Regions from separate parts of the Paraburkholderia sp. EG286B genome, predicted to be linked through region 3. Evidence: predicted binding sites of a transcription regulator. Region 3 holds the regulator's gene; each other region holds the start of a gene.
The links. Region 3 encodes LexA, which represses DNA repair genes until DNA is damaged. Its sites were predicted from a motif close to ACTGTATNNNNATACAGT; they were not measured.
Positions count from the first base shown of each region.

Region 1: a site for LexA is predicted at 6,808-6,825, ahead of AB4Y42_RS05635 (VRR-NUC domain-containing protein). Genes of this name have one in related genera too.
Region 2: a site for LexA is predicted at 1,955-1,972, ahead of dinB (DNA polymerase IV). Genes of this name have one in related genera too.

Region 1 covers NZ_JBFRCF010000002.1:492,799-503,138, forward strand. Annotated here, with positions in the region: gene AB4Y42_RS05605 (hypothetical protein) at 312-692, shown strand; gene AB4Y42_RS05610 (L-lactate permease) at 922-2,520, shown strand; gene bamC (outer membrane protein assembly factor BamC) at 2,622-3,860, opposite strand; gene AB4Y42_RS05620 (DUF2844 domain-containing protein) at 4,249-4,725, shown strand; gene AB4Y42_RS05625 (DUF3443 domain-containing protein) at 4,722-6,002, shown strand; gene AB4Y42_RS05630 (hypothetical protein) at 6,134-6,712, opposite strand; gene AB4Y42_RS05635 (VRR-NUC domain-containing protein) at 6,833-8,575, shown strand; partial or broken gene AB4Y42_RS05640 (ATP-dependent DNA helicase) at 8,572-10,340, shown strand, end outside.
Region 2 covers NZ_JBFRCF010000001.1:139,370-149,709, reverse strand. Annotated here, with positions in the region: gene AB4Y42_RS00660 (phospholipase D-like domain-containing protein) at 1-662, shown strand, start outside; gene dinB (DNA polymerase IV) at 732-1,877, opposite strand; gene AB4Y42_RS00650 (enoyl-CoA hydratase-related protein) at 2,476-3,252, shown strand; gene AB4Y42_RS00645 (MarR family winged helix-turn-helix transcriptional regulator) at 3,284-3,718, opposite strand; gene AB4Y42_RS00640 (DJ-1/PfpI family protein) at 3,820-4,416, opposite strand; gene AB4Y42_RS00635 (PLP-dependent aminotransferase family protein) at 4,507-5,838, shown strand; gene AB4Y42_RS00630 (hypothetical protein) at 6,065-6,292, shown strand; gene AB4Y42_RS00625 (TIGR03118 family protein) at 6,744-7,931, shown strand; gene AB4Y42_RS00620 (porin) at 8,273-9,457, opposite strand; gene AB4Y42_RS00615 (hypothetical protein) at 9,848-10,340, opposite strand, start outside.
Region 3 covers NZ_JBFRCF010000006.1:449,133-459,472, forward strand. Annotated here, with positions in the region: gene nodI (nodulation factor ABC transporter ATP-binding protein NodI) at 1-446, opposite strand, end outside; gene AB4Y42_RS16175 (universal stress protein) at 767-1,237, shown strand; gene AB4Y42_RS16180 (DUF2939 domain-containing protein) at 1,299-1,982, opposite strand; gene AB4Y42_RS16185 (hypothetical protein) at 2,079-2,456, opposite strand; gene lexA (transcriptional repressor LexA) at 2,537-3,187, opposite strand; gene AB4Y42_RS16195 (sulfate ABC transporter substrate-binding protein) at 3,480-4,538, shown strand; gene cysT (sulfate ABC transporter permease subunit CysT) at 4,665-5,564, shown strand; gene cysW (sulfate ABC transporter permease subunit CysW) at 5,561-6,529, shown strand; gene AB4Y42_RS16210 (sulfate/molybdate ABC transporter ATP-binding protein) at 6,532-7,590, shown strand; gene AB4Y42_RS16215 (CysB family HTH-type transcriptional regulator) at 7,652-8,578, shown strand; gene AB4Y42_RS16220 (asparaginase) at 8,629-9,657, shown strand; gene lysM (peptidoglycan-binding protein LysM) at 9,745-10,254, opposite strand.

The sequences.
Region 1 (10,340 bases), on a different contig from region 3:
GCGCCAGTACGAAGCGACGATGCGGCTGCACGACTGGCCGCACGATCGAAGCGACGGCACGCAACAGAAACGACACGGCAGGCAACACGCCATCCCAGGCGTGCATCAGGGAAGGATGCGCGGCGCAGACCCTCACGGGCTGCGCCGCGTTTGCTTGGGTCGATGCCATCGCAGCCACCGTGCTACGCGAAATATTCGGTTAACGATGCACAACACAAAGCGCGTTCGTACGGCGTAAGCTCAAGCGATCAGACGGCTCGGGCCTGATGGCGATCATCCTGCGCGGCCGTTCGCCACTCGCGGAGCCCGCCATGAAACGTCCGTCTGTGTTTGTGATCGCCGCCGCGAGCGCGCTCCCCGCGCTTTCCGGCTGCTACTACTACGCCCCCTACGGCTACCCGCCCTACTACTACGGCACCGTGCCCGTCGCGGCCACCCAGCAGGAAACCGTAGTCGCGCAAACGGCGCCGAACCCGGCTCCGGCCGCCATGCCCGACTCACAGTATCCGGGGCCGCTCTATCCTTCGCCGCCCGTGGCGATCGCCGTGCCCGCGTGGCCGGCCTATCCCGCTTATCCCGCCGCGTATCCCGCGTACTACCCTTACCCCGCGTACGGCTGGGGCTGGGGCGCGCCCGCCGTCTCGTTCGGCTTCGGCTACTGGGGCGGCGGCGGTGGGCACTGGCATCACTGACGCTCACGCTGCGCGCCACGCCGGCATATGCGCCGCAAAACAGTGCCGGACCGTACTTTCCCTCCTTGACGCTCCCGTGTCGTTATCTATCCTCCAAGTGGGCTAGCGGGGATTGAAGCACCGCCTTAACTCGGCCACCTGGCCGCGCACTGAACTCCACAGCCGACGACGCGCCCCGGCGCACGCTGTCACTGCTGCGCCGATAACGAACCAGCATAAAGGAGACGTGATGTTCCACCAGCTGTTGACCCCCATCGGCAATTCGCTGCTGTTTTCGTTTCTGATCGCCGTGCTGCCGATTCTCACCGTGCTCGCCCTGCTCGGCTGGGCGCGGCGGCCCGCATGGCAAGCCTCGCTAGCGGGGCTCGTAGTCGGTCTGATCGTCGCGATCGGCGGCTGGCAGTTTCCGGTCAATCTCGCGATCAGCTCGGTGCTCGCGGGCGTGGTGTTCGCGCTCTGGCCGGTGATGTGGATCGTCGTCACCGCGATCCTGCTCTACAACATCGCGCTGCGCTCAGGCCGCTTCGCGGCCTTTCGCATGTGGCTGCTCGACAATCTGCCCAACGACCGGCGCATCGTGCTCGTCGTGGTCGGCTTCTCGTTCGGCGCCCTGTTCGAAGGGATTTCCGGCTTCGGCACGCCGATCGCTATCACAAGTTCGCTGCTCATCATGCTCGGCTTTCCGACGCTCGAGGCGCTGACCTTCACGCTGATCTTCAACACGGCGCCGGTAGCGTTCGGCGCGCTCGGCGTGCCGATCACCGTGCTCGGCGCAGTCACGCACCTGCCCTCCGATCTGCTCGGCCAGATGGTCGGCCGCCAGTTGCCGTTCTTCGCGTTGCTGCTGCCGTTCTATGTCATCGCGATCTACGCGGGCATGGGCGGCATGCTGCGCATCTGGCCGGTGCTGCTCGTCTCGGGCGGCAGCTTCGCCCTCACGCAGTTCGTCACCGCCAACTTCATCAACTACAGCCTCACCGACGTGCTCTCGTCGCTCGTCTCGCTGATCCTCACCATCCTGTTCCTGCGCGTGTGGAAGCCCGCGTCCGATCCGCGCTTCGCCATCAAGGTCGATCGCGCGAAGGAAGCGCGCGGCGCCGTGCGGGGCGCTCAGGGCTGGTATCCGTGGATCATCGTCGCGGCCGTCGTGATCATCTGGACCGTCGCGAAGGTCTTCACGATCGGCGAGGTGAAAGTGCCGTGGCCGGGCCTCGACAAGGCCGTCTACATCACGCTCTACAACACGCCCTATGGCGCGATCTGGGACTTCCAGCCGCTCGCCACCGGCACGGCGATTCTCGTCGCGGCGATCATCACCGCATTCGTCGTGCGCCTGAAGCCCGCCGATTTCGGCGTCGCGATCGTCGATACCTGGGTGCAGACGCGCATCGCCATCCTCACGGTCGCGACGATCGTCGGGCTCGCGTTCCTGATGAACTACTCGGGGCTCACGTATACGCTGGGTCTCGCGGTGTCGTCGGTCGGCGCCTTCTTCCCGCTCGTTTCGGCCTTCCTCGGCTGGGTCGCGGTGTTCCTCTCAGGCAGCGACACCTCGGGCAACGCGCTGTTCGGCAACCTGCAGGTGGTGGCCGCGAAACAGCTCAACCTCAATCCGATCCTGATGGCGGCGACCAACTCGTCGGGCGGCGTGATGGGCAAGATGATCTCGCCGCAGAACATCGCGACGGGCGTCGCCACCACGGACCTGAAGGGGCAGGAAGGTATTGTGTTCGCGAAGACGTTCAAGCACTCGATCCTGTTGACGGTGCTGCTCGGCATCCTCGTGTGGCTGCAGCAGAACGTGCTCACCTGGATGATCCCGCACTGAGTATGGCGCGCGGGCATGAAAAAACCCACCTGCGCGGGCAAGCGCAGGCGGGTTTTTCTTTTGCAGTCTTGAGCCAGACTACGCTGGCTCAGGCGCAATGCTTAGTGCAGTTCGTCGACCACGAGGCTCATGATCTCCTGCGCCGGGCGCGACGAGTCGATCTGGCCGCTGTCGTCCACGATCGCGACGCGCGTCTGGTTGTCGGTCACGGCGCGCACGTTGAGCTTGTACTGCTTCGCGGTCTTTTCCTTGCGGCCGTGGAAGATCTGGTTCCAGAAGCCCTGCTCGTCCGAGCTGTGGTCCTTCGGATCGACGTAGCGCACGTAGTAGATGCCCTTCGTGCGGTCGCGATCGTCCACCGTGAAGTTGGCGCGATCGAGCGCGATGCCCACGCGCACCCACGCGCGGTCGTACGGCTCGCCGAGCGTGAGCTCCGACGAGGTGTACTGGCCAGACGTGCCCTGCGCGTTCGACGAGCCGCTGCCCGATTGCTGGCCCACGGCTGCGACGTTCTGCGCGGCCATGGCGGCCGCAGCGGCGTCCGGAGCCTTCGACTTCGCGTCGGTGCCCTTGCTGTTGGCCTTGGCGTCGGCTTCGGCCGCGACCTGCGCGTCGGGCACACCCGGCTTCGCGTTCGCGAGCGTCATCATGAGGCGCTTGAGGTATTCGGCTTCGAGCGCGGGATCGTTGGGCTTCGGCACCCACTTGCTGGTGTCGTTGTTGGTGCCCGAGAGCTGTTCGCTCAGACCCTTCTGGCTGATGAACACATAGGTGCCGCCAGTGGGCGACGTTTCGAGGCGCGTGCGGTACTTGTTACGCTCGGCGGTCACGTACGAGTTGCCCGTGGCCCACGAGAGCGTGTTGCGGATGAGGCCGTCGCTGATCTTCGGATGGGTTTCGTTCCAGTCCGTTTCCATCACGCCCTTGTCGCGCTGGTCGACCACGAGCAGGAAGCCCTGTTCCTGCCAGAAGCGGCGCACTTGCGCCCAGACCTGGTCGGGCGTGCGGCTGTCGATCACGAGCCAGCTCTCCGTGCCGTCACGCTGGATATGCATGCCCGGCACCTGCGGAACCACCTGGGCTTCGTCGGACTGCGGCGCGGCGGCCTGGGTCTGCTTGAGGGAAGACAGCGAGGTTTCGCCGCCCTGCGGCGCGAGCGAGCGCTGGTCGGACGCTTCGTCGAGCATGTTCGGCGGCACAGCGAGCGAGGACTGCTTCGCCTTGGCGTCACTACGGTAATCGATCTTGCCCGGCGTCGGCGAGCTGCAGCCGGCGACCAGCCCGCCCGCCATCAGAAGCGCGAGTGCGCGTGCGGCAAGACGTTGATGAAAATCACTCATGTTCGGGTAATCCCTTCGGCTACGCCACGGCCAGTTTCCGTGGATCAACCAAACATTTTACCGGTCCGGCGGCCCGCTGTGCAAAAACCACGGGGTGGCACGCGATCCAGGCCCGGTATCCGCCGCGGCGACGCGCGCCGAAACGCGAGCTCGGCTCCCCAAACCGCCCGCGCCGTAACATTCATCGACATTCGATCCGGCGCAGCCAACCTGCTGAAAAGCCGCCAATTTCCTTTTGGATCAATGCATTAACTCCGCTCCACGCCAAAACGTTGCTTTGCGCTATGCCGCCCTTCCACTCCGGGACGCTCGCAAGAACGACCCTGGTGCTAATTTCATTTCGAAATCTCAAAAAAGAGATTCATAAAAAGCAGGACCGGAGAGCGTCATGAAAACTTGTAATCTCACCCAGGCGGGCCGCGCCGCAGCCTTCGCCTGCGCGCTCAGTTGCCTCGGCTTCACCGCCGTGCCGGCCCGCGCCGCGCTCGGCGACACCGCAGCCGTGCCGGCCGGCGCCGCCCTGCGCAGCGTCGGTGGCGGCGCCGGCCGCGTCGTCAGTTACGTCGACGACAACGGCACGACCATCAACGCCTATGTGGGCAGCGCGACCGGGACGGTCTTCGCGTACACGTGGCAGGGGCCGGCTCAGCCCAACGTGGAGGCGCTGCTGGGCCGTTACGCAGCCGACTGGCGCAGCGCCGCCGCGGCGCTTCACGCCACAGGCCGCAACGGCCTGCATGCCGCGCGCGTGGACGGCGCGCAGGTCGTGGTCGAGACGGCCGGCGGCCATATGCGCGCCTACGCGGGACGGGCATGGCTGCCCGCCGCGCTGCCCGCGGGCGTGAGCGCCGGGGATCTCCAATGAAAGCCCGCCCTCGGCGCCTCGCCCCCCACGCCCTCCTCGCGCTCCTCCCGCTTTGCGCCGCGCTCACGGCTTGCGGTGGCGGCGATGCCGGAACAGCGTCCGCGACCACAGGCGCCACGGCGCCCGCCAGCGTCCCGGGTGTCGCAAGCGCACCGTCGACCACCGGCACGAGCGGCACCGTGCCGCAATCGACCACGCCCAATGTCGTGGCCGTCACGGTCGGCCCGACACCCACCTCGACGCGCAACATGCTGATGACGAGCGTCACGGTCTGCGTGCCGGGCACCGCGGACTGCGCGAGCGTCGACCACGTCCAGGTCGATACCGGCTCGCAGGGCCTGCGCCTGCTCGCTTCGGCGCTGCCGGCGGGCCTCGCGCTGCCCGCCGTGCCAGCCGGCGCGGGGGCCGACATCGCCGGCGAATGCGCCGTGTTCGGCACGGGCTACACGTGGGGCGCGGTGCGCAGCGCCGACGTGAAGCTCGCGGGCGAAATCGCCGCCGCGCTGCCGATCCAGGTGATCGCCGACCCGGCCGTGCCGGCCGCGGCGCCGGCCGGCTGCGCCGGCAGCGGCCTCGCGATGAACAGCGCCGCCACGCTGCGCTCGAACGGCATCCTCGGCGTAGGGCCGTTCAGCGCCGATTGCGGCGTGTCCTGCGTCAGGGCGGCAGTCACGCCGTGGTACTACGGGTGCCCCGCGAGCGGCTGCACGGCGAGCACGCAACCGCTTGCGCAACAGGTCAGCAACCCGGTGGCGGGCTTCGCCACCGACAACAACGGCGTAATCATCGACTTGCCGGCGCTGGCCGACAGCGGCGCGTCCGGGCTGCGCGGGTCGATGATCTTCGGCATCGGCACGCAGGCGAACAACGCGCTCGGCAGCGCAACCGTGCTGCGCGCGAACTCGGGCACGGGCTATGTGAAGACGACGACATCGGACGGCACCGTCTACTCGCTGAGCTATCTCGACACGGGCTCGAACGCGCTGTACTTCAACAGCCCGACGATGACGCGCTGCGGCTTCTGGTATTGCCCGAGTTCGCCTGTCAGCCTCAGCGCGACGATAGCCGGCATCGACGGCGTGGGCGCTCCCGTGACCTTCGCGGTCGCGAGCTCGACGACGCTGCTCGCCACCGGCAACTGGGCCTTCAGCAATCTCGCGGGCTACAACGGTCGCGCGTTCGGCTGGGGACTGCCGTTCTTCTTCGGGAGGCGCGTGTTCACGGCGATCGCCTCGCAGGCCACGCCAGCCGGCAGCGGACCTTTCTTCGCGTTCTGAGCGCGCCGGCGGCCGCCTACGTCTCATCAGTCACAAACGACGAAGGCCTCCTGGGAGGCCTTCATGAGCGCAGATTGCGCCAGCGACGGGTGCCGCCGCAGCCGCGCCACGGCGAGCCGCGTGCGTTCGATTTAGTCGTTCGCGGCGTTCGGGTCGGGCGTGGTCTTCGCGAGCTTCGGCGGCGCGAGCCAGCGGAACGTCGCGAGGCCCGATTCGTTGAAGGTGCACTCCGCAGCCGCCGGCGTGATCGCGGCCTTCTTGATGCCGAGCTTTGCGGCCAGCAGCGCGACCGGCGTAGTCGGCTTGCCCTCCGCCGCGCCGCCCTGGGCGACCGGAGCGGTGGGAACCGAAATCGTGCCGGGCAGCGCTGCCGCCTGCACCGTCGGCGCCGTAACCGTGGTCGCCTCGTTGGCGCCCTGCGCCGCGGTGGACGACGCTGCCGATGCGGCCGAAGCCGCCGAGGCAGACGGCGCCGATGCTGCCACGACGGCCGACGCCGCGCCGTTCTCGAGGCGCCCTTCGACCACCACGCGCGCGCCGCGATACGTCGTCGCGCTATGCGTGACTTTGAGGTCGCCGAGCGTCGTCTCGGCAAGGCGGCTACGCATCGCCTCTTCGCAAGCGCTGGTGTTGCGGTACTGCGCCGCGCATCCCGCGAGCAGGGTGACGGCGGCCGCGAGGCCGGCTAAGCATGCGTTACGTGTGTTCATCGCTCATCCGATTTTCAGGCTGCGGCAATTGTAGCGTACGGGGCGGGGAATCCCTGACGGCGCTCGCGATCACGCGCGACCCTGCTATCATCGCCGCTGTATATCCATACAGTGCCGCGCGTGCTTCCCGACTCTCCCGATCCGTTCTACTACCTCGCCAACTTCGAGCGTGCGCTAGCGTGGCTCGACACGCGCTGCGCCGACCTGTTCGACGACGCCGAGCGCAGCTTCGCCGACGATTTCGCCCAGATGCCGCAGGCGTCGCGCGCGCTCTTCGTGCGCATGCTGATGCGCAAGGGACCCCATTTCCGCGCGAGCCGTCTCGCGTACGACGAGATCGGCTGCCCCCGCGCGGCGGCGGCACCGCTCGTCGCGGCGGGCTGGCTCGACGACGCACCCGCGCTCGATCTCGACGCGCTCGCCGCGCTGGTCACGAAAGCCGAACTGCAGACGCTCGCCCCGCGCCTCGGCATCGCGCTCGAAGCGCGCGCCACACGCTCGGCGATGCTCGAGGCGCTCGATGCACACTATGCCGCCGCACCCGAGCCGCGCGACTGGCAAGCTTGGTTCCCGGCCTCGCCCGACACCGTGCTGCGGTTCGCGAGCGCCCCGCTCTGCGAGCGCCTGCGCCTGATGTTCTTCGGCAACCTGCATCAGGACTGGTCGGAGTTCGTGCTCGCCGACCTCGGCGTCTTTCGCTACGAAAGCGTGCCCTTCGATCGCGCCTCGCGCGCGTTCCAGCGCCGCGAGGACATCGACGCGTATCTGGCGCTGCGCGATTGCCGCGACGGACTCGAGAGCGGCGCGGGGACCCAGGACTTCGACGCTGCCGCTGCCATCGGCGCAACCCTCGAAGCGCTCGACACGCTGGCGCCGCGCACGCAAGCCAACGCGTGGCTGCGCGCTCGCCACGACAAGCTGCGTCACGCCGCGGGGCTCGCAGCCGAGCGCGCGGGCGAAGCCGAACTCGCGTGGCGCGCTTATCTCGACTGCGGTCATCCTGAATCGCGCTATCGCCGCGTGCGCGTGCTCGAACAGCTGAACCGCCGCGAAGAAGCGCTGGCGCTCGCGCAGACCATTGCCGATGCGCCCGCGAACGAAGAAGAAGCGCAGCGCGCGGCACGCACGCTCGGGCGTCTCGCGCGCACGCGGGCGAAGTCGAAGACGAGCGCGGAGCCGGGGTTCGCGCAGCTCGAACTCTCGCTGCCCGCGGCGCCCGGCGCGCTGCGCGTCGAGGAAGCCGCCCGCATCGCGCTCGCCACGCCGCAAGCGCCCGTGTTCTATGTCGAGAACACGCTGATCAACGCGCTCTTCGGCCTGCTCTGCTGGCCCGCGCTGTTCGCGCCGCTGCCGGGCGCGTTCTTCCACCCGTTCCAGCGCGGCCCCGCCGACCTGCAAGCCGCCGACTTCGTCGCACGCCGTGCCTCGCAGTTCGCAGCCTGTCTCGCCGAACTCGAAACGCATGCCTACCGCGACTCGATTCTGCGGCGCTACGCGGAAAAATCCGGCACCCAGTCACCGTTCGTCGCGTGGCCCGCGTTGAGCGACGAACTGCTCACGCTCGCCCTCGACTGCTTCCCCGCCGCCCATCTGCGCCTGTGGTTCGAGCGGCTGCTGCGCGAACCCGTTGCCAACCGTTCGGGGCTGCCCGATCTCGTGCGCTTCTGGCCGCACGAGCGGCGCTACGAACTGATCGAGGTGAAAGGCCCCGGCGACCGTTTGCAGGACAACCAGCGCCGTTGGCTTGCCTATTGCGTGCAGCACGGCATGCCGGTTTCCGTGTTACAGGTGCGCTGGCCCAACCTGCCCGACGCAGCCGACGAAACCGGCGACGGCGTCGCCCAGGCGCCGCGCGCGCCATGAGCTACACCGTCGCCGTCCGCACGCTGTGCGAGTTCACCGCGAAGCGCGGCGACCTCGACTTGCGCTTCACGCCCTCGCCCGACGCAAGCGATGGCCGCGCCGGCCACACGGCCATCGCCGCGCGACGCCCGCCCGGCTACGAGACCGAGATCGCGCTTTCCGGCACGTTCGAGTCGCTCACCGTGCGCGGCCGCGCCGACGGCTACGATCCGGCACGCCGCAGGCTCGAAGAATTCAAGACCTATCGCGGCGACCTCGATGCGATGCGCGAGAATCAGCGCGCGCTGCACTGGGCGCAGTTGCGCGTCTACGGCGCCCTCCTGTGCGACAAACTCGGTCTCGACGCGCTCGAACTCGCTTTGGTGTACTACGACATCGGTTCGGGCCGCGAGACGGCGCTCGTCGAGCAGGCGAGCGCCTCGGAATTGCGCGCCGCGTTCGAAACGCAATGCCGTCGCTTCGTTGCATGGGCCGAGCAGGAAAGCGCACACCGCGCCGCGCGCGACGCCGCGCTTGCCACACTGCGCCTGCCGCATCCGCAGTTTCGGCACGGCCAGCGCGATCTTGCCGAAGCCGTCTGGCGCGCGGCGACACAGGGGCGCTGTCTGCTCGCGCAGGCCCCCACCGGTATCGGCAAGACCATCGGCACGCTCTTTCCGCAGTTGAAGGCTTGCCCGCGCGCGGCGATCGACAAGGTCGTGTTTCTGAGCGCGAAAAGCTCAGGGCGTCAGTTGGCGCTCGATGCGCTAGCTAAGCTGACAAGCACACAAGACGAAGCAAGCGCCGATGCGCAACGAACGCACGTGCCCGTGCGCGTGCTCGAACTCGTTGCGCGCGAGAAGTCTTGCGAGCATCCCGAAGCGGCATGTCATGGCGAATCGTGCCCGCTCGCGCGCGGCTTCTACGACCGTCTGCCGGCCGCGCGTGCCGCGGCGCTCGAACGCGTGCGGCTCGATCGCGCGGCACTGCGCGAGGTGGCGAGCGAGCATGCCGTGTGCCCCTACTACCTTGGCCAGGAACTCGCGCGCTGGAGCGACGTGATCGTCGGCGACTACAACTACTGGTTCGACGTGAGCGCCATGCTGTTCATGCTCGCCGCGCACAACCAGTGGCGCGCGAGCGTGCTCGTGGACGAAGCCCACAACCTCCCCGAGCGCGCCCGCGCGATGTATTCGGCGGAACTCGTGCAAACGCGCATCGACGCCGTGCGCCGCGCCGCGCCGCGAGCGCACCGCTCAAGCGCGCGCTCGCGCGCCTGCAGAAGCACTGGAACGCACAGAACGCCGTCCAGCCGGGCGCCTGGCGCGCGAGCGACACCTTGCCCGAAGGCCTCGTTGCCGCGCTCGGCGACGTGATCGCGGCGATCGGCGACCAGCTCGCCGAACCCGCGCTCGTGCGCGACCCCGAACTCGAGCGCTTCTATTTCGACGCCCTGCACTTCACGCGCATTGCCGAACGCTTCGATACGCATTCGCTCTTCGACGTCACGCCGCTGGCGCATCAGAACGCGCGCCGCCCGCGTTCCACGCTCGCCATTCGCAACATCGTGCCGGCGGATGCATTGCGCCCGCGCATCGCCACGGCACACAGCATTACGCTTTTTTCAGCGACGCTCTCGCCCACGCATTACTACAGCGACATGCTCGGCCTGCCCGCCAACACGGTGAGCATCGACATCGACACGCCGTTTCGCGCCGAGCAGCTCGACGTCCACATCGCCCGCCATATCTCGACGCGTTATAAGGACCGCGAACGTTCGCTCGAA
Region 2 (10,340 bases), on a different contig from region 3:
AGGCGCAGCACTCCGTCCTATTCTGCCTCTTCATGCCGACCGACGAACCGCTTCGCGACGCCTGCTTTGCCGCCGGCGACAAGGGGCTGATGATGTTCGGGCTCGTCAACAATATTAGCGAAAAGTCCGCTGAGAATGCGCAAGAGGCGCAAAAAGCGGGCGAAGCCGTGAGCACGACTGCGCTGGCAAACCTCGCGCTCTATCATCGAAGCAGGGAAAACCGCGACGTCATCGACGCATCGTACTTTTCCCCGGCAACCGTGCCCGAAGGATTCGAACCCGAGCTGCGGCTCTTTCCTGGCGAAGTCGCGCCCAGTTACGCTCCGGTCATCATCCACCACAAGTTCATTGTGATCGACGCCGAAGGAGACAATCCGATTGTCTACACGGGCTCGGCCAACATGAGCAACAACTCCGAGCATTTCAACGACGAGAATCTGCTCGAAATAAAAGACACGCGCATCGCCGGCATTTACCTCGCTGAATTCATGCGGCTCTACGAGCACTATCGTGCCCGCGCCGTTGGCATCGAGGAGCAGCAGCATAGAACCGTGCAGCGCCTGTTGTTGCAGCCTGACCGTAAATGGGCCGACAAGTATTACAAGGCGAATAGTCCAGAGGAGAAGGCACGGATTGCATTGGCATCGGATCCGGCCAGTTGATGCATTCGCTTCGGTGTTTGCGTAGTCACCGCGCACGCCTCGCACGACGGGGGCGCTGCGCGTTGCCGGCTAAAAATCCAGCGTGAATTGAGGCGACTCGTTACCAGAAACTTCTCCGGCGTGCTGGAGGTTGCCGGCCTTGACGCCCAGCAGCCTGATGGATTTAACGAGTTCGACTCTTTTCAGGCACTCGGTCGCCGCGCGCCGCAACGCTTTCGCGTCATCAATAGGCTCAGGAAGCGTGACGTCACGCGTGACTGTCTTGAAGTCATTGAAGCGCAGCTTGATGCCGATCTTCCTGGCCAGATAGCCCTTGCGCTGGAGGTCGAGCGCCACCTGTTCGCATAGGCGGGTAAACGCTGCGCCCAGTTCCTGTCTGTGCCGTACCGCGTGTAGATCGCGCTCGAATGTGGTTTCGCGACTCATCGAGACGGGCTCGCTATACGTCACCACCGGCCTGTCATCTAGTCCGTGTGAGACTCTGCGAAGCCACGCACCGTAGCTTCGTCCAAAGTTTTCGACGAGCCAGTGCTCGTCGCGCGCAGCGATCTCACCGATCGTCGCGATTCCAAAAGACGCGAGCCTGGCGGCCGCCTTGGGGCCGACGCCGTTGATCTTGTTTGCGGCCATTGGCCAAATCCTCGATTGCACGTCCTCCAGCGTCAGGATGGTGATGCCGTCCGGCTTTTGCATATCGGAGCACAGCTTGGCAAGCAGCTTGTTTGGCGCGATGCCGACGGAGCAGGTGAGATTGGTGGCTTCGAAGACCGCGGACTTGAGCTTGCGCGCGATTGCCTCGGAATCCCCATTCGTGAGTGAAACATCTGCGTAGACCTCGTCGATTCCAACGTCTTCCATGCTCGAACTGATTGACCGGACGGCATCCTTGAACAGTCGCGAGTAGGTTCGGTAGAGGTCGAAGTTCACTGGAAGGAGAATCGCATCCGGCGCTAACCGGGCGGCCTTCATGGCGGGCATGCCGGAATGAACGCCGAGTGCGCGAGCCTCGTAGGTCGCGGTCGTCAGAACCCCTCTGCCCACATAGTCGCGTAGCCGCGAGAACTCGCGTGTGCCGTCCGGCTTCGTTCGGGGCGCGTCCGAGCGACGACCGGCAACCACCATGGCTTTGCCTCGTAGTTCGGGATACTGCGAAAGTTCACACGACGCAAAGAATGCGTCCATGTCGATGTGGGCTATGCGCCGATCATCTGGCATGCCTTGGTACTCAAAAATAGCTCTCGATGGCTCCGCGTGATCGACACGCTACGTTGCGTTTTGCGGATATTCCCGGAACTGTACATTTATACAGTAATTTTGTCAGGATGCTGAATCTGATTCGGAGATATTTTTTGAGTGCGCAAGGGTTCGCAAACGTCTTCTTATGTGGCCTCCCCACAAACCTGGGCGCGGAAACAAAAAAAGCCCGCCGGCGTGGCGGGCTGCTGCGACGAGGCCGGTGAAACAGCCTCTCATGGTGTCAGTCCTGGCGCGAATGCAAACGCCGGTAGACGCTCCAGATCGCCACGCCGGCGATCACGATAACGGCGGTGAGAATAAGCATGTTCAGTCCTCCGGTTGCTTGTCTGTTTCGTAATGCCTCAATGCTACGGAGCCTGCGTGCGGGCGAGGAGTGGCGCGACGTCGCGAATGGAGTACCTGGTCGAATTCCGGGCCGCTAGAGATTCAGCATTCACACGTCATCAGGAGCGGGGTTCGCGAGCCGGCCCCAAATTGCATGGCATCGACCCTCCGGTTTACTTTGCATGCGAACTACCTATATACTTCGCATGCAAACTAAATTTCAGGAGCGCACATGAGCGCGGAAATTCACGTCGATCAAGCCGTCGGCATTCTGACGATTACGCTTGCCCGACCGGACAAGAAGAATGCATTGACGAATGAGATGTATGGCACGCTGGCCGACATCATCGAGAACGCGGAGCACGACAGCCGTGTGCGCGTATTGCTGGTGCAAGGGGACGGAGACATGTTCACCGCGGGCAACGATGTGGGCGAGTTCGCAGCCATAGCATCGGGTAAGGGGCCCAGTGAGCGACACGTGCATCGCTTTTTGCATGCGCTGGCGAAGTCGAGCGTGCCTATTATCGCGGCGGTCCAGGGCAAGGCGGTCGGTATCGGCACGACGATGCTGCTGCACTGCGACTACGTTCTGCTCGCGCCGGACGCAGAACTGATCACCCCGTTCGTCAATCTCGCGCTCGTCCCCGAGGCGGCGTCCAGTTACCTGCTGCCGCTGCGCGTGGGCCACGTGCGGGCCTTCGAGATGTTTGCGCTGGGCGAGTCGCTCGACGCGCAAACCGCTGTCGCGTGGGGTCTTGCCAACAAGGTCTGCGCAAAGGAGCAACTACGCGACGATGCACGCAGGATGGCCGAAAGAATCGCCGCCAAGCCGGCCGGTTCATTGAGCGCCATGAAAAAGCTGATGCGCGAAGCCGAAACGCTGGTTGCGCAAATGGACAGCGAGAGCGCGAAGTTTCAGGAGCGGCTGAAGAGCGCCGAGGCAAGGGAGGCATTCGCGGCCTTTGCCGAGAAGCGCAAGCCGGACTTCGCGAGGGTTGCCCAGCACTAGCCAGTGCCTTGCTGACCGGCCACGGTCGGGGTTACGCGTCGCCGTCTTCGGCGAGCGGAAACTTCGTCTGCAGGCTGGTCAGCCACCGCGCCACGACGTCGATCTCCGCTTCCGTAAAGCCTTCGGTCAATCTGGCGTTCAAGTCTTTCATGCGCAGCTTCGACTTTTGGCGCGCGGTACGTCCTGCCTCCGTCAACCACAGCCGCGACGCCCGGCCATCGGTCTCGTCGGCCCGACGTTCGATCAACCCTGCCTTTTCTGTCCGGTCAGCGAGACCGCTCATGCCTGGTGCGCCCAGATCCAGCGCGGCAGCGGCTTCGCTCATGAGTGCGCCGTTGTGCTCACCCAAAAAAAACAGCAGCCCCGCCTGGGCTGCTGTGACGCCGCCGCCGGCCGCATGTGTTTGCGACCACCGTTGCAGCCGGCGCTGTCCCACATTCAATAGAAAGACGAGGCGATGTTTCATTTCCGCGCAGATAAAATATGTGCGATTTAGTTCGCGTGCGAATTATATCATGCGGTGATCGGCCCTTTCGATGAGGCGCATAGACGGTCAGTGGCTTGCGATTAAAGGAACGGCGAAATGTTCGCGATCGCGCGGGTCAAGTAGGTTTCCTTCTCTCCCACTGGCGCTATATGGTGGATCACGCTGCGCGCAGCTTCGACGCCGGCGAGGCGCGCGATCACCCAGGCCGCGAGATAGTGCGATGCGAGACACCCGCCCGCCGTCGCGACATTCCCACTGGCCACGAACGGCTGATTGAGCACGGCTACACCCGCCTCTTCGACCCACGGCGTAGTAGTCCGGTCCGTGCATGCGGGAACGCCCTGCAGCAGGCCCAGCTTCGCGAGTATCAGCGTGCCGGAGCACTGCGCGCCAAGCAGCTGGCGCGTTGGGTCGAGCCTGAGTTGCGACATCAGCGCGGGATCGGCGGTGACGTCGCGCGTCCGTACGCCACTGCCGATCAACACCGCGTCGGCTCCGCATGCTTCGTTTAGCGAAATTTGCGCCTCCAGCACGAGCCCATTCATCGAACGCACACTGGACGCCGGGCTGGCAATCGAAACCCGCCAGTCGGGTTGCCGGACCCGGTTGAGGAGGTTGAATACGATCAGCGAGTCGAGTTCGTTGAAGCCTTCGAAGGTCAGAATGGCGATGTGCATGGCGCCCTCATACGGTGGAAGCGGTTGTGTCGAGCCATGGTAGGGCGGACAATCAATACAATCAAATTATTGTCATGGATACATTGGGCCATGCCGGAACCCCGCTACAAACCGCTGGTCGATCGGCTCGCCGCCGAAATCCGTGCGGGCCGTCTGCGTCCCGGCACGCGTCTGCCCACGCACCGCGAGCTGGCTGCGCGCGAGGGCCTGGCGTTGGTCACGGCAACGCGTGTCTATGCCGAGCTGCAGGCGATGGGGCTCGTCAGCGGCGAAACCGGCCGCGGCACCTTCGTCAAGGAGCCGCTGCCCCGCGGACAAGGCATCGATCTGCATGCGTGGAGCGCAGACACCGTGGACCTGAGCTTCAACTATCCGTCGTCGCCCGATCAGACCGACCTGCTCAGGGCAGCACTGCGCCAGCTCGCGGCGGCCGGTGACCTGGAGTCGCTGCTCCGCTACCAGCCCCACGGCGGGCGCGAACACGAGAGGGCGACGGCGGCGCGTCACCTGGCCCGCCGGGGCCTGGAAGCCAGCGCCGAAACCACGCTGTTCGTGAGCGGCGCGCAGCATGGACTGACGACGACGGCGATGGCGTTATTCGAACCCGGCGACGTGGTAGCGGTGGACGCGCTGACCTACCCGGGGTTCAAGCTGGCTGCCGAGGCGAGCCGGCTGGAACTCGCACCGATCCCGGCCGCCGGACGCGGCCCGGATCTGGACGCATTGGCGGCCTTGTGCAAGCGGCGCAAGGTGCGCGCCGTCTACACGATGCCGACCCTGCACAATCCGCTCGGCTGGGTGATGAGCGCGACGCGGCGCCGCGAGCTCGTCGCCATCGCACGACGACATGGGCTGATCCTGATCGAGGACGCCGCTTATGCGTTCCTCGCGGACGATGCGCCGCCGCCGCTGGCATCGCTCGCGCCGGAGACAACGGTCTATGTGTCGAGCCTGTCGAAGAGTGTTGCGACGGGTCTGCGCATCGGATTCATCCACGCATCGCACGAATGGGTGCCGAGGTTCGAACGGACGATCCGGGCGACGACGTGGAACACGCCGGCGACCATGACAGCCATCGCGTGCGGCTGGATGGAAGACGGCACGGCAGCGAGGCTCGAAGACGAGAAGCGGCGCGATGCTGCGATACGTCAGCGCCTTGCCGCCGAAGTGCTGGGTCCGCTTAAGAGAATAGGGCACCCAGCGTCGTACTTCATCTGGATGCCACTCGAACCCGAGGTCCGCGCCGACGCGATCGCGATGGCGTTGATGCGCGAACGAATTTCCGTGGCGACCGCACTGCCGTTTTCGACGTCGGCTTATGTGCCTCACGCCATTCGCCTCGCCATCGGTTCCGTCGATCTGGCCACGCTCGAGCGGTCGCTGGAGACAGTGGCTCGTGTGGTTGCCGAATATACGTATTGAACGGAGTGCGGGATGGCGGGATATGTCTGGCAGGTTTCGGGTACATCCCCGAAGGCCGCAAACAACCCCTGACGGACGAACGTCGCCTCGTTCAAAAAACGGCTGCTTTCGAGGTTCAACAGCCATTTAAACCGCCAGTTCGGAGAGTGCTCGCGCAAATCGGCTGTGCGAGCTTTTTCAAAAGTGGTCTTTTTGAACAGATGTCCTCACCCTGACGCCGGATCTGATGGTCGAGGAGTATCACGATCATCATCACGCTGATATCTCGACGTTGTTCGATCACGATAGCCTCGCCATCATGGATTTCGAGGAGTCGCTCAACTATGACATCAAGTTGCTTCGTGCGAGCCCGGCAGTGCCGAAGCACGTCAAGCTCTATGGTTTCTTCTACGAAATCAGCTCGGGCAAGTTGACCGAGGTGGTGCGGGACATTCCGGCAGAGATCGCGGTGTGAACGAGTGAATGCGGCGGTGCCGTGGCGGCGCGAGACGAAAGGGGCGAATAACACACAAGTCGAACCTGCTGCCACCGTGCCACATCTCGATGGGTACTGCGCGACCGCGATCGGCAGCGTGCTATCCGTTTCAGGCCGCCTAATAGCGCTGTCCAAAAAACCAAACGGCCTCTGTCGTTCGACAGCGCACTCATCTGTCCCATTCAACCGCATTAAATCTGGACTTTGGATGAGTCATCAACGACGACGAATTGTGAATAGCGTCGCCACGAGCCTGCAAACAGGGTGAAAACCGTCATGGGCATGCCCCCACTCGCTCGTCTCTGGCTCGCGCAACCATGCCCGCGACCGGGTGGCTGGCGGAAATTTTTTGCGTCGAGCGGGAATATTTGAAGTGCAGCGGTCGTTTAGCCTGCGGCGATATCTCGCCAGTCAGACGAGGAGGGAAGTTATGTCTCAGATCTCGTGGGGTCTCAAAGCGGCGGCCGTGATTGTTTTCGCCGCCGGTTTCACAATCGGACATGCTGCTGCCGATGAGGCTTACGTCGTCACACCGCTTGTATCCAACCTGGCAGGCTCTGCCCCGAAGGTCGACGGGGTACTGCAGAACGCCTGGGGTATCGCCTTTAGTCCGGCAGGCAGTCCATTCTGGATCAACGACAATGCCACAGGCTGCTCCACGCTCTATGACGGCCAGGGGGCAAAGGTGGCGCTGCAGGTCTCCATCCCGCTGCCAGGCAACGTCATACCGGCCGGCGCATGTCATCCCGTCTTTGCCAACAATCCACCGAAACCCACGCCCGCGGCGCCAACCGGGATAGTTTGGAATCCTTCGTCGTCTTTTCTCGTCCCAGGTACCAACATCCCGGCCGTATTCATCTTCGCGACCGAAGACGGCACGATTTCCGCCTGGGCCGGTGGGTTGAATCCGGCGAACAATGCTGTGATCGCGGTCGATAATTCGTCCAATCCCTCCGCCGCCAGCGGGGCCGTTTACAAAGGGCTCGTCTTCGGAGTGAATGCGCAAGGGGGATTCCTCTTTGCGACGAACTTCCGTGCGGGCCGGATCGATGTATTCGGACCGAACGGTTCGAACGGCTTGTTCGCGCCCGCGACGACGGACGGTGGCTTCGCCGACCCGAACATCCCGGCCGGCTACGCCCCGTTTGGTATCGCGAACATCGACGGAGACCTGTTCGTCACATATGCGCAGCAAGACGGCCCGAAGCATGACGACGTTGCAGGCCGTGGTCATGGATTCGTCGATGTATTCGATACCGACGGCCACCTGCTGCGCCGCTTTGCGAGCCAGGGGCCGCTCGACTCGCCCTGGGGCGTAACGCGAGCGTCGTTTGCGTTTGGGCGCTTCAGCGGCAAGATCCTCGTTGGCAACTTCGGCAACGGCCGAATCAATGTCTTCGACAATGACGGCACGTTCGTCGATCAACTGGAGAATGAGTTCGGCAATCCACTGGCTATCGACGGCCTGTGGACGCTGACACTCGGAGGAGGGCGCAATTCGAGCCCGGACACGCTGTACTTTTCGGCAGGTCCTAACAAGGAGTCGAATGGACTCTTCGGTATCATTGCGCCAGTAAATGGCACCAAAGGACGAACGTCCGCTCAGAACGGGCAATGATCCGCAGCGTGGTTCCCCGGTGATGCCGAATCGAATTGAGCCGAAGGACTCCACTTCAGCCGGTCGCGGAACTCGCTAGACGCGGCCGGCTCTTCCCGGTTAGACGGGGATCTGCCTGTTCACTGCCGATCGCCCAAAACGCCGCGATGCGAATCGCCGGAACGCAATGCCCGGCCGTGGCTCGTGCAAACGTACGTGCGCAGTGGCAGCTGATGAAATAAATTGCCCACCAACGCGGCGGGCAATTTTCTACGCCAATGCCGAATGCGATATTCCTCGTCTCGCAGTCCTTGTACGACGATCCGCCTCGATGGCCGCGGGATGAAGGTTCTGACGGCCGCTTAGAAGCGGGTCAGCATGCCGATCGCAGCCATCACCTGATTGCTCGTCGCCGAGAAACCGCCGGCGTTGTACATCACTGCGACGTTGTTGTGACCGATCGCGCGCTGGTACATCGCTTCTCCATACACTTCCGTGCGCTTCGACAGCGAGTAGCGCGCAATCGCGTTGACCTGATTCCACTTCGGATCGGAGCCGACGTTCGACTTGCTCACACCGTTCAGATGACCGTCCGTGAAAGTATCCATGAGGCCGAGATTCAGCGCCGGCGTGAGGGCGTACTTGACGTTCAGTTCATAGTTGTCGAAGTGCGTCGAACCGCTCACCGGGTTCAGGCCGAATGCGGACGTGTTCTGGTACTGGCTGTGCGTATAGACGAAGTTGACCGCCGCCGGGCCGAACGTATAGCCGATGCCTGCACCGACCGTGCGCTGCACATCCGCCGTCAGGTTGCCGCCGCCTGCGGTCGACTTGAACTCGCTGGGGTCAGCCGCAACGTTCTGGTTCGCTGTGCCCGCAGGGGTGCTCGCCGCTGCCGAGCCGTTGATCTGGAGGTAGGCCGCGGCCAGTCGCAGCGGGCCGTTGTTGTAGCTCACGCCAGCACTGTACGCACGATCGACGGCGAAGCTGGTGCTGTTGCTGAATGCGTACATGCCGCCAAACTTGAAGCCGGCGTAGTCGATACTCGCGAATTTCACCGAGTTGCTGAAGCGGACCGTATGTTGCAGGTTGTCGTTGTCGTACACGTGCGCGAAGCCTGAGTCGCCGAACGTGCCGGCCGTGCCGGACAGCGGCGCCACGTAGTCGACCATCGAGTCATACTGGCGGCCCATCGTGAGGGTGCCGTATTGATCGGTGCTCAGGCCGACGAACGCTTGACGGCCGAACATGCGACCACCCTGGCCGAGCGTGCCGTTGTTGACGTTGAAGCCGTTTTCGAGCACGAAGATCGCATGCAGACCGCCGCCGAGATCCTCGCTGCCGCGCAGACCGAAGCGGCTGCCGCTGATATTGCCGCTTGCGAGTGCGACGCGCGAGCTACCGTGGCCGGGCGCGCCGTTCTGAACGTTGTTCGTATAAGAGATGCCCGCGTCGATCAGGCCGTACAGGGTGACCGAGCTCTGAGCACTGGCCGCCGACGCTGCAGATGCTGCGCAAACGGCGACGGCAATGGAAATCTTCTTCATGAGATGACACCCGATGGCGTAAGAGGAAACAATCGCGCCAGTCTATAGCCGCGTCCGGAGCAGAAGCCGAATCGCCCTTGAAAATAATTACTGCAAGCGAATTGACTCATTCATAAAATTGCAGCAATTGAGCCGCGATTTGACTTTGCGACCTGTGGCGAGACGAGTGGCAAACCTATTCGTTTCCATAACGAGTTGTGCCACCGCAACAGCGTTGGGTTAAGTAGGCGTTTCCTGCGTGGACGCGATCGAGTTTTGCTCGCGGTCGATCATTCGTTAAAGCGCTGTCGAAACTGCGCGCATTTTGTTGCTTTAGGGGTCAGTCAGGACGAGACCTGTTTACGCATCCGGCGGCAGACGGCGTAGCGCTCAGTGCGCCGGTCACCAACGCTAGCTGGACGAAGCCGCGCGCGACGTCGACCATGTCAGTGTGAATCGGACGCTGCCGCGCGTGGGAACATAGAGCACGCGAGTATGCTCCACGCCGTCGAATGTGGCCACGACGCGATAGTGGCCAGGGGGCAACCGTGCGAACAGGTAGGGGCCGGCTGATGTGCCAGCGAAGACGACCTTCCCGTTGGACCCGAATATCTGCACGGCGACACCCGACAGATACTCGCCTGATGCGGCGGTGAATGTTGCCCGCATGCTATAGCCGGGCGCGAGCCTGCGAAGTGCAGTGGCTTCATCCTCCCCCACGCCGCCCGTGACATAGGCGATACCGCGGTCGTGTCCGACCGGTATGTCGCTGGCTGACGTCTCCTGAGCAGGCGTCTTGCCGGGTGGCGGCTCAGTGGGGGGCGTCTTGTGGGCGGGTGCCTGCCGCGCAGGCGCGACGGCCTGTGCGTGAAGTCTGCCGATACCCGATTCGCAATCCAGTCCG
Region 3 (10,340 bases):
CGCGCGAGCGTGAGACGCCGGCGCATGCCGCCGGAGAGCTCGCCCACGCGCGCGTCGGCCTTGCTTTCGAGGCGCGCGAATTCGAGCAGCGGCGCGACGAGGTCGCGCGTTTCGCGCGCAGACAAGCCGAAGTAGCGGCCGAACACGAGCAGGTTCTCGCGCACGGTGAAGTCGGGGTCGAGATTGTCGAACTGCGGCACCACCCCCACGCGCTGGCGGGCGTGGCGTGCGCGCGCCGGCACCGGCTCGCCGCACAGGCTGATGCGACCCGCATCGGGCGAAACGATGCCGAGCAGCATGCGCAGCGTCGTGGTTTTCCCCGCGCCGTTCGGGCCGAGCAGTCCGAAGCACTCGCCGGGAACGACGTCGAACGACAGGCCGTTGACGACCGCCCTGTCTCCGTAATGTTTGATGACCTGCTCGAATTCGATGGCGGGTGCTGGCATGGACCGGTTGAACGTGAGTCGAACGGGCATCGCGCGAGTCGCTCGAAGTACCGAACGAAAAATCGCACGAAACAAGGCGGCCCATTTTAGTGCATTGCTGCGTGGCGGGTCGGGCCGCGCTTCGAAGCGGTTTGACGATACGCGGGCAAATGCATGTCACGGCAAGCATTCAGCACTGAGCAAGATGCGTGCGGCGGTCGCGACACATCTGGCGTTTTTCGATGCACACCTGGCGTTTTCCAGCCCTTGCATGTGGAATTGCGGCGCACCATCATGAGAATCGCACAGCCTGCAAATCACGCGGGCGGGGAGAAGCGATCATGGCGAGCTATAAAAAAATTCTGCTCTGTTACGACGGCTCGCGCGAAGGCCGCAAGGCACTGCGTTGCGGCGCCGATCTTGCACTCGATCTGCAAGCCGAGACGCATTTGCTCTCGGTCGTCGACATGCGTTCGACGATTGCGCAGAGCGCCGGCTTGCTGACCGATGTGGCCTGCGGCCGCTTCGAAGAAACGGCGCGCGAGATCCTTCAGGAAGGCGTGGACTGGCTAACCGAGCGCGGCGTGCGCGCTCAGGGGCATTTCGCGTTCGGTCATCCGATCGACGAAATCGCGAATCTGGCCAACGAGCTGAATGCCGACCTCGTGGTGGTGGGCCACCGCTGCCGCACGGGGCTCTCGCGCTGGTGGATGGGCGCGGGCAACACGCCGCTGCTCGACCGCGTATCGTGCAGCATTCTGGTGGCGTGTTCGTCGGCGGCTGAGGAAAAGCAGCAGCAAGCCGCCGCATAGCGGATCAAGCGGGCCGGTTCGTAGAGAGCCGGCCTGGCTCGGCTGTCACCACCGGTCTGTCTCAGTTCGAGACGTTGCCTTCGTCGAGCTCGACGGCCGAGAGCTTCCACGAGAAGAGCCCGTGACGCTGCAGGATGGCGGCGTAGTGCTCGCCCGTACTGCCGCGGTCCCACGTGAGCGCGAACTCGTTGAGGCCGCGATAGCCGGCCGTGGTCACTGGCCGGGCCTCGGGCGCGGGATTGCCGGATGCCGCCGGGGCCGGTGGCGAGGCAGAGGCGGGTGCCGATTGCGCCGGTTCCGCCGATTGCGTGGATGGCGCGCCGGATTCCGCCGGCGGCGGCGCGTGCGGGCGGTCGCCGGGCTTGCCCGTCGGCGGCATGCCATCGAGCAGGGCGGCCACGCCTTCCGGTGTGGCGTAGGCATCGACGAGCGGACTAATCAATGCCGCGCCAATCACGGCGCCGAGGATCAGCAGCGGATTGCTGCTGTGCTGCCCCTCGACGCGCCGATGCAGCATCTCGCCCACCTGCTGTTTCAGGCTCAGGCGCAGCGCAGGGTAATCGACGTACTCGTTGAGCGCGACGGCGTCACGCGCATCGGCGGCGGCTTTCATGTGCTTCACCGCGATATAGGGCGACGCATAGGCGTAGCCGATCGCGGCAACCACCATTGCGACGGCAACCGTGATCGCGACGGGCTTTTTCCAGCCTTGGGTCTTACGCGGGGTAGAGAGAGATTCCGTCATCGGCATAGGGCAAATCGTTTAAACACGGTGTTGACCGCAAACCAGGCCAAACGATCCCGCCCGTAACCTCTTCTCACATTTCAGCTGCGTTCCTGCTTACTTCGCGAGCGCCGCGGGCAGGTCGCTGTGCTGTTCGGCGATGCAGCGGTCGATCGCGCGGCAAACCGCGTCGACCGTACCGACGAGGATGAGCCGCGACGGGCCCTGATAGACGCGCACGGGCGCGCGGCGCATGGGCTGTTCGGTGTTGAGCGTGCTGTTGAGCGACACGCGCGCAAACGCGGGCTGGGCCGAGGGCAGCACGGGCAGGTCGGCCGTGCTGGCCGCCACCATCTCTGGCGAGTCTTCGAAAAGCGAGCCGCTCAGCGCGGCAGCCGAACCGCGCACTTCGCGGACCGCGCACGAGGCGATTCCACGGAGATGGCGAAGACGGCCGAATTGGCGGAAGGGCAGCAGGCGGGCAAGGCGTTCCATGACTCTCTCCAGGTAGTGCGCAGACGGTGCGTGCGCAAACTCTGCGCGAACTGCGCGCAAACTACGCGCAGACGGATTGCTTAGAATTCGGTGGGGCGGATCAGGCCGACCGCAATGCCTTCGAGCGCGAATTCCGCGCTGCCGGCCTCGACAAAAATATTGTCGTAGTCGGGGTTCTCGGCGATCAGCTCGAGCCCGTTCGGACGGCGCTTCAGGCGCTTCACGGTGACGTCGTCGCCAAGGCGCGCCACGATGATCTGGCCGTCTTTCGCTTCGGCCTTCTTCTGCACGGCTAGCAGGTCGCCGTCGAGGATGCCGGCGTCGCGCATGGACAGGCCGCGCACCTTCAGGAGGTAGTCGGGGCGGCTCGAGAAGAGCGCCGGGTCGCACATGTAGTTCTGCGAGATGTGCTCCTGCGCGAGGATCGGGCTACCCGCCGCGACGCGGCCGACGAGCGGCAGCGAGAGCTGCATGATGCTCGGGTGCGGGAGCGTGAACTGGTGCGGCAGGTCGTCGGGCCCCGGCACGAGACGGATGCCGCGCGAGGCGCCCGCAGCCAGTTCGATCACGCCCTTGCGCGCCAGCGCACGCAGATGCTCCTCCGCGGAGTTGGCCGAGCTGAAGCCGAGTTCCGCCGCGATCTCGGCGCGCGTGGGCGGGAAGCCCGTGCGCTCGATGGCCCGGCGAACCAGATCGAAAACCTGCTGCTGTCGTGCGGTGAGTTTGGTCATGGCGCCACTGTATGTTTGAACAGGTAACTGTATTTTTATACAGTACTCGCCACTTTTCAAGTGTTACTTGAAGTTCATCGACTGAGCGTTGCCATCAGGCCGCTTTCCCGTGTTTGCGCGGATGAAACCGCGTTCCAGCAGCGACTTCCTCTGCCCTTACCACTTTTGCGTATTAAAAAATGAGAAAACATCATTTTTAATAATGTAAGCGGATCGCTAGACTGGCCTCCATCGTTAGCTGCAACTCACCAATGAGCGCAAACGAGCACACACGAGAACGGAGAACAGATAGATGGGCACGACACATACGGGGCGCGCGGGCTGGCTGAAAACACTGGCGGCAAAACTGGTCATCGGCGTGGCGCCGCTCGTCGGGGTCACGGCGATGGCGGCCATGGCGCCCATCGCCGCTCACGCGGATACCTCGCTGCTCAATGTCTCCTACGATCCGACGCGCGAGCTGTACCAGGACATCAACGAAGCCTTCATCAAGCAGTGGAAGCCGAAGACGGGCGAAACGCTCACCATCAAGCAGTCGCATGGCGGCTCGGGCGCACAGGCGCGCTCGGTGCTCGACGGCCTGCAGGCCGACGTCGTGACGCTCGCGCTGGCATGGGACATCGACGCGCTCGCCAACAAGGGCATCGTCGCGAAGGACTGGCAAAAGCGTCTGCCCGACAACGCCTCGCCGTACACGTCGACCATCGTGTTCCTCGTGCGCAAGGGCAACCCCAAGCACATCAAGGACTGGGACGATCTGACCAAACCGGGCGTCTCGATCGTCACGCCGAATCCGAAAACCTCGGGTGGCGCGCGCTGGAACTATCTCGCGGCGTGGGCGTATGCGCTGCACCAGCCGGGCGGCAACGAGCAGAAGGCGAAGGACTTCGTCACGAAGCTCTACAAGAACGCGGGCGTGCTCGATTCGGGCGCGCGCGGCGCGACGACGAGCTTCGTGCAGCGCGGCATCGGCGATGTGCTGATTGCATGGGAGAACGAAGCATTTCTCTCGCTCAAGGAGTTCGGCCCGGACAAGTTCGAGATCGTGGTGCCCTCCGTGAGCATTCTGGCTGAGCCGCCGGTCGCCGTGGTGGACAAGGTCGTCGACAAGAAGGGCACGCGCAAGGAGGCCGAGGCCTACCTGCAGTTCCTCTATAGCGAAGAGGGCCAGGAGATCGCCGCGAAGAACTTCTACCGTCCGCGTTCGGACAAGGTCCCGGCGGCGCTCACGGCGAAGTTTCCGAAGCTCAAGCTCTACACGGTCGACGACACCTTCGGCGGCTGGCCCAACGCGCAGAAGACGCATTTCGCAGATGGCGGCGTGTTCGATTCGATCTATCAGCCGCAGTAAAGCTGTCGGGCAGTACGCGGTCCGCATAACGACGTGACCGCATAACAACGAAGCGCGCCTACGGGCGCGCTTTTCGGCGCGAATTGGCAACGCACGAATCGCGCAACCCATGTCTGGACGATGAGCATGACAACGTTTCGATTGCGCAAGCCCAGTGCGCTGCCTGGCTTCGGCTTGACGCTCGGCATCACGGTGGCTTACCTGAGCCTCGTGGTGCTCATTCCGCTTGCCGCCACCTTTCTCAAGACGGCGACACTCGACTGGAGCCAGTTCGTGCGCGCCGTGTGGTCGCCGCGCGTGATCGCGTCGTACCGGCTCACGTTCAGCGCCGCGCTCGGCGGGGCACTGATCAATGCGGTATTCGGCTTCCTGCTCGCGTGGGTGCTCGTGCGCTATACGTTCCCGTTCAAACGGGTGATCGATGCGCTCGTCGATCTGCCGTTCGCATTGCCCACTTCCGTGGCGGGCATTTCACTAGCCGCCGTGTATGCGGGCAACGGCTGGATCGGCCAGTTCCTGCAGCCGCTCGGTCTGAAGATCGCCTTCACGCCGCTCGGCGTGCTCGTGGCGCTGACCTTCATCGGCTTGCCGTTCGTCGTGCGCACGGTGCAGCCGGTGCTCGAGGACTTCGAGCGCGAACAGGAAGAGGCCGCCGCGTGCCTCGGCGCAACGCGCTGGCTCACGTTCCGCCGTGTCGTGCTGCCCGCGGTGCTGCCGGCGCTCCTCACCGGCTTCGCGCTCGCGTTCGCGCGTGCGCTGGGCGAGTACGGCTCGGTCATCTTCATCGCCGGCAACGTGCCGATGAAGTCGGAGATCACGTCGCTGCTCATCATCACGAAGCTCGAGCAATACGACTATGCGGGCGCGACGGCACTCGCCGTAATGATGCTCTGCGTCTCGTTCGTCATGCTGCTCCTCATCAATTCGCTGCAGTGGTATTTGCAACGCCGCACGAGCCGCGGCGTCTCGGCCGGCAGCGCGCCGAATGCCGTGGCGGGCGCAACCGTCGCGGGAGGTGCGCAATGAGCACGCTGCCGCAACAACGCAGCACGCGCCGGCCGGATCCGGTCACCGAATCAGCGTGGGTGCGCTGGCTGCTGACTGGCATCGCGCTCGCGTTTCTCGCGCTGTTTCTCGTGGTGCCTCTCGTCGCCGTGTTCTGGCAGGCGTTGTCGAAGGGCATCGGCTTCTATTTCACGTCGCTCGTCGATCCCGATGCGCTCGCCGCGATCAGGCTCACGCTCATCACCGCGGCGATCGCGGTGCCGCTGAATCTGGCCTTCGGCCTCGCGGCTTCATGGGCGATCGCGAAGTTCGAGTTTCGCGGCAAGGCGCTGCTAACCACGCTGATCGACCTGCCGTTTTCGGTTTCGCCCGTGATTTCAGGGCTCATCTACGTGCTGCTGTTCGGTGCGCAGGGCTGGCTCGGACCTTGGCTCGAAGACCACGACGTGCAGATCATCTTCGCGGTGCCGGGCATCGTGCTCGCCACGATCTTCGTGACGTTCCCGTTCGTCGCGCGCGAGCTGATTCCGCTGATGCAGGCGCAGGGCAACGACGAAGAAGAGGCCGCCCACGTGCTGGGCGCCTCGGGCTGGCAGATGTTCCGCCGCGTGACGCTGCCCAATATCCGCTGGGGTCTGCTGTACGGCGTGATTCTCTGCAATGCGCGTGCGATGGGCGAGTTCGGCGCAGTCTCCGTGGTGTCGGGTCATATTCGCGGCCAGACCGACACGATGCCGCTGCACGTCGAGATCCTTTACAACGAGTACAACTTCGCGGCGGCATTTGCCGTCGCATCGCTGCTCGCGTTGCTCGCGCTCGTCACGCTCGGCCTGAAGCTGCTCGCGGAGCGCCGCCTTTCGGCGCAACTGCGCCGCGCGGACGAGATTCCCGCTTACGCCGGCCCGCAAGCCGTGGCCGTGCAACACGTTTCACAACACGCAGCGCCTCGCGCCGTGCGCCAACCGATTCAAGCAGGGGAGCAGTAAACATGGGCATCACCGTCAGCAATCTGCACAAGCGCTTCGGCGACTTCACCGCCCTCGACAACGTCTCGCTCGACTTTCCGCCGGGCGAACTGGTTGCGCTGCTCGGACCTTCCGGTTGTGGCAAGACCACGCTGCTGCGCGTGATCGCGGGCCTCGAATACGCCGACGCGGGCCAGGTCGTGCTGCAAGGCCAGGACGTGGGCGAGGTGGGCGCGCGCGAGCGCCAGGTGGGCTTCGTGTTCCAGCATTACGCGCTGTTCCGCCACATGACGGTGTTCGAGAACGTGGCGTTCGGCCTGCGCGTGAAGCCGCGCAGCGAGCGGCCCTCGGAGGCCGTGATTCGCGCGAAGGTGCATGAATTGCTCAAGCTCGTGCAACTCGACTGGCTCGCGCAGCGCTATCCGTCCGAGCTGTCGGGCGGCCAGCGTCAGCGCATCGCGCTGGCGCGCGCGCTCGCCGTCGAGCCGAAGGTGCTGCTGCTCGACGAACCGTTCGGTGCGCTCGACGCCAAGGTGCGCAAGGAGTTGCGCTCGTGGCTGCGGCGCCTGCACGACGACCTGCACATCTCGACGATCTTCGTTACGCACGACCAGGAGGAGGCGCTCGAGGTGGCCGATCGCATCGTCGTGATGAATCATGGGCACGTGGAGCAGGTGGGCAGCCCGCAGGACGTCTATGATCATCCGCAGACGGCTTTCGTCTACGAATTCCTCGGCGCCGCGAACCGGCTGCGCGGCAGCGTCGACGCACGCGGTTTCGTCGCCGAGGGCGCCGCGCAGCCGATCTCGGTGCACGCGGGCTTCGAAGGCCCGGCGCTTGCCTACGTACGGCCGCACGACCTCGTGCTGCACCGCGAAGCGAGCGATCATCGCGACGGCATCGTCGTCGACGTGCGCCGCGTGGTGACGCTGGGCGGCTCGGTGCGCGTGGAGCTGGAAAGCCGCACGGGCGGCGCGCTCGAAGCCGAGCTCGACCGCGAGTCGTGGCGCGCGCTGGGGCTTTCGGTGGGCGAGGGCGTGACGGCGGTGCCGCGCGGGCTGCGCGTATTTCCGGCGCAATGAGCGTTACAGTGCTCACATCGACAAAAACGAATAATCGGTCAGCAGTCCCGGAGAGAAGACCATGAATTTTCAGCAGTTGCGCTTCGTGCGCGAAGCCGTGCGGCAGAACATGAACCTGACCGAAGTCGCGAACGTGCTGTATACGTCGCAATCGGGCGTCTCCAAGCAGATCAAGGATCTCGAAGACGAACTCGGCGTGGACATTTTCATTCGCCGCGGCAAGCGTCTGACCGGCCTCACGGAGCCGGGCAAGGCCGTGCATCAGCTGATCGAGCGCATGCTGCTCGACGCCGAGAACCTGCGCCGCGTCGCGCGCCAGTTCGCCGACCAGGACAGCGGCCACCTCGTGGTCGCGACGACGCACACGCAGGCGCGTTACGCGCTGCCCAAGGTCGTGCACCAGTTCCGCGAAGTGTTTCCGAAGGTCCACCTCGCGCTGCGCCAGGGCAATCCGCAGCAGATCGCGCAGATGATCATCAACGGCGAGGCCGACCTCGGCATCTCGACCGAGGCGCTTGACCGCTTCCCCGATATCGTCACGTTCCCGTGCTACTCGTGGCATCACGTGGTGGTCGTGCCGAAGACGCATCCGCTCGTGGGCCGCGAAAATCTCACGCTCGAAGACGTGGCCGAGTATCCGGTCATCACCTACGACCAGGACTTCACGGGCCGCTCGCATATCGACCAGGCGTTCGCGAAGGCGAGCGTGGTGCCCGACGTGGTGCTGACCGCCATCGACGCGGACGTGATCAAGACCTACGTCGAACTCGGCATGGGCGTGGGCATCGTCGCGGCGATGGCCTACGACCCGAAGCGCGACAGCGAACTCGTCGCGCTCGACACGGAGCATCTCTTCGACGCGAGCACGACCCGGGTGGGCCTGCGCAAGGGCGCGTTCCTGCGCCAGTACGCGTACCGGCTCATCGAAATGTTCGCGCCGCAGCTGACCGAGCAGCAGATCGCGAGCCAACTGCGCGAGGCAACCTGAAAAGCGCGCTGATTTTCTCGGCGGGCGGCGGATCGCTTAAAATCGCCGCCATGAATACTTCCACTTCCTCTTCCGCGGCGGCGCCCAGCGCGCTGCCGCGCATCGCCGTGCTCGCCACCGGCGGCACGATTGCGGGCTCCGCCGCGGACGCTGCGAACACCGCGGGCTACCAGGCCGGCGTGATCGGCGTCGCGCAACTGCTCGCAGCGGTGCCGGGCATCGACGCCATCGCGCAGATCCATGCCGAGCAGATCGCGAGCATCGACAGCAAGGACATGTCGCTTGCGCTGTGGACCACGCTCGCGCAGCGCGTGAACGAACTGCTGGCCAGCGACGAAGTCGATGGCGTGGTGATCACGCACGGCACCGATACGCTCGAAGAAACCGCGTACCTGCTGCATCTCACGGTGAAGAGCGCGAAGCCATGCATTTTGACGGCGGCCATGCGGCCCGCCACGGCGCTCTCCGCCGACGGCCCGCTCAATCTGCTCAATGCCGTCACGCTCGCGGCGAGCGAGGCGGCGGCCGGGCAGGGCGTGCTGGTGGCGTTCAATAACCGCATTCATTGCGCGCGCGACGTCGCGAAGGTCAGCACCTACGCGGTGGATGCCTTCCAGTCGCCGGAAATCGGCGCGCTGGGCTGGGTGCAGGATGGCCGCGTGGAATTCCAGCGTCGCGCGCTGCGCCCGCATACGGTCGATGCGCCGTTTGCGGCGTCGGCGCAATGGCCGCAGGTCGAGATCGTGACGAGCTACGCGGGCGTGTCGCGCGCGGCGGTCGAAGCGCTCGTTGCCGCCGGTGTGGATGGGCTCGTCGTGGCCGGTACCGGCAACGGCTCGATTCATGGCGCGTTGCAGCAGTCGCTCGCCGAGGCGGCCGCCAAGGGCGTGGCCGTCGTGCGTGCCTCGCGCGTCGGCTCGGGTCATGTGATGCACAACGGCGCGGCCCAGGACGATACGCTCGGCTTCGTCTCGTCGGGCACGCTCAGCCCGTACAAGGCGCGTGTGCTGCTGCTGCTCGCGCTGGCAGCCGGCACGACCGACAAGGCGGGACTGCAGGACGTGTTCGACACGTACTGAGGCTGGCCGCGCACAAGGAGAAACGGGCCTGGCGGATTGCTCCGCCAGGCCCGTTGCGTTTCTGGCCGTGCTTGCGTGGTGCCGCGCTTACTGCAGCGGCGGAATCACGAGCACCTGACCCGGATAGATCTTGTCCGGGCTCTTGAGCATCGGCGTGTTCGCCTCGAAGATCGCGTCGTTCTTCGCGCCGCTGCCATAGTACTTTTCGGCGATCTTCCAGAGGTTGTCGCCGGCAACGACCGTGTGGTGCTGCGCTTCGGGCGCGGGGTTCGTGACGGTCATCTGGTCGTCGACCTTGTCGACGTTCTGCACGTTGCCGGCCGCCACGAGAATTTTCTCCTTCGTCGGCTGGTCGGCGGCGTTGCCGGTGACCGTCACCGTGTGCGAGACGCCGTCGTAGGTCACGCCGAGGTTGTCGGCGTCGAGGCCCTGCGAGCGGATATAGGCCGCGATCGCGTCGCCGGCCTTCTGGTTCAGTTCGGCGAGATTCGCCGCGGGGTCTGCCGGTGCGGCGGCGGGTTCCGCGGCGGCGGCCGGCGCTGCAGCCGTGCCGAACAGTTTTTCGCCTGCTTCCTTGATGAAATTGATAATGCCCATCGATCACACTCCTCACGTTCTGGAAATGACTGGGTGGTCACGCGTCGTGTCCACCTTGACCCGTCTGCGTGACAGCCGGATGAAAG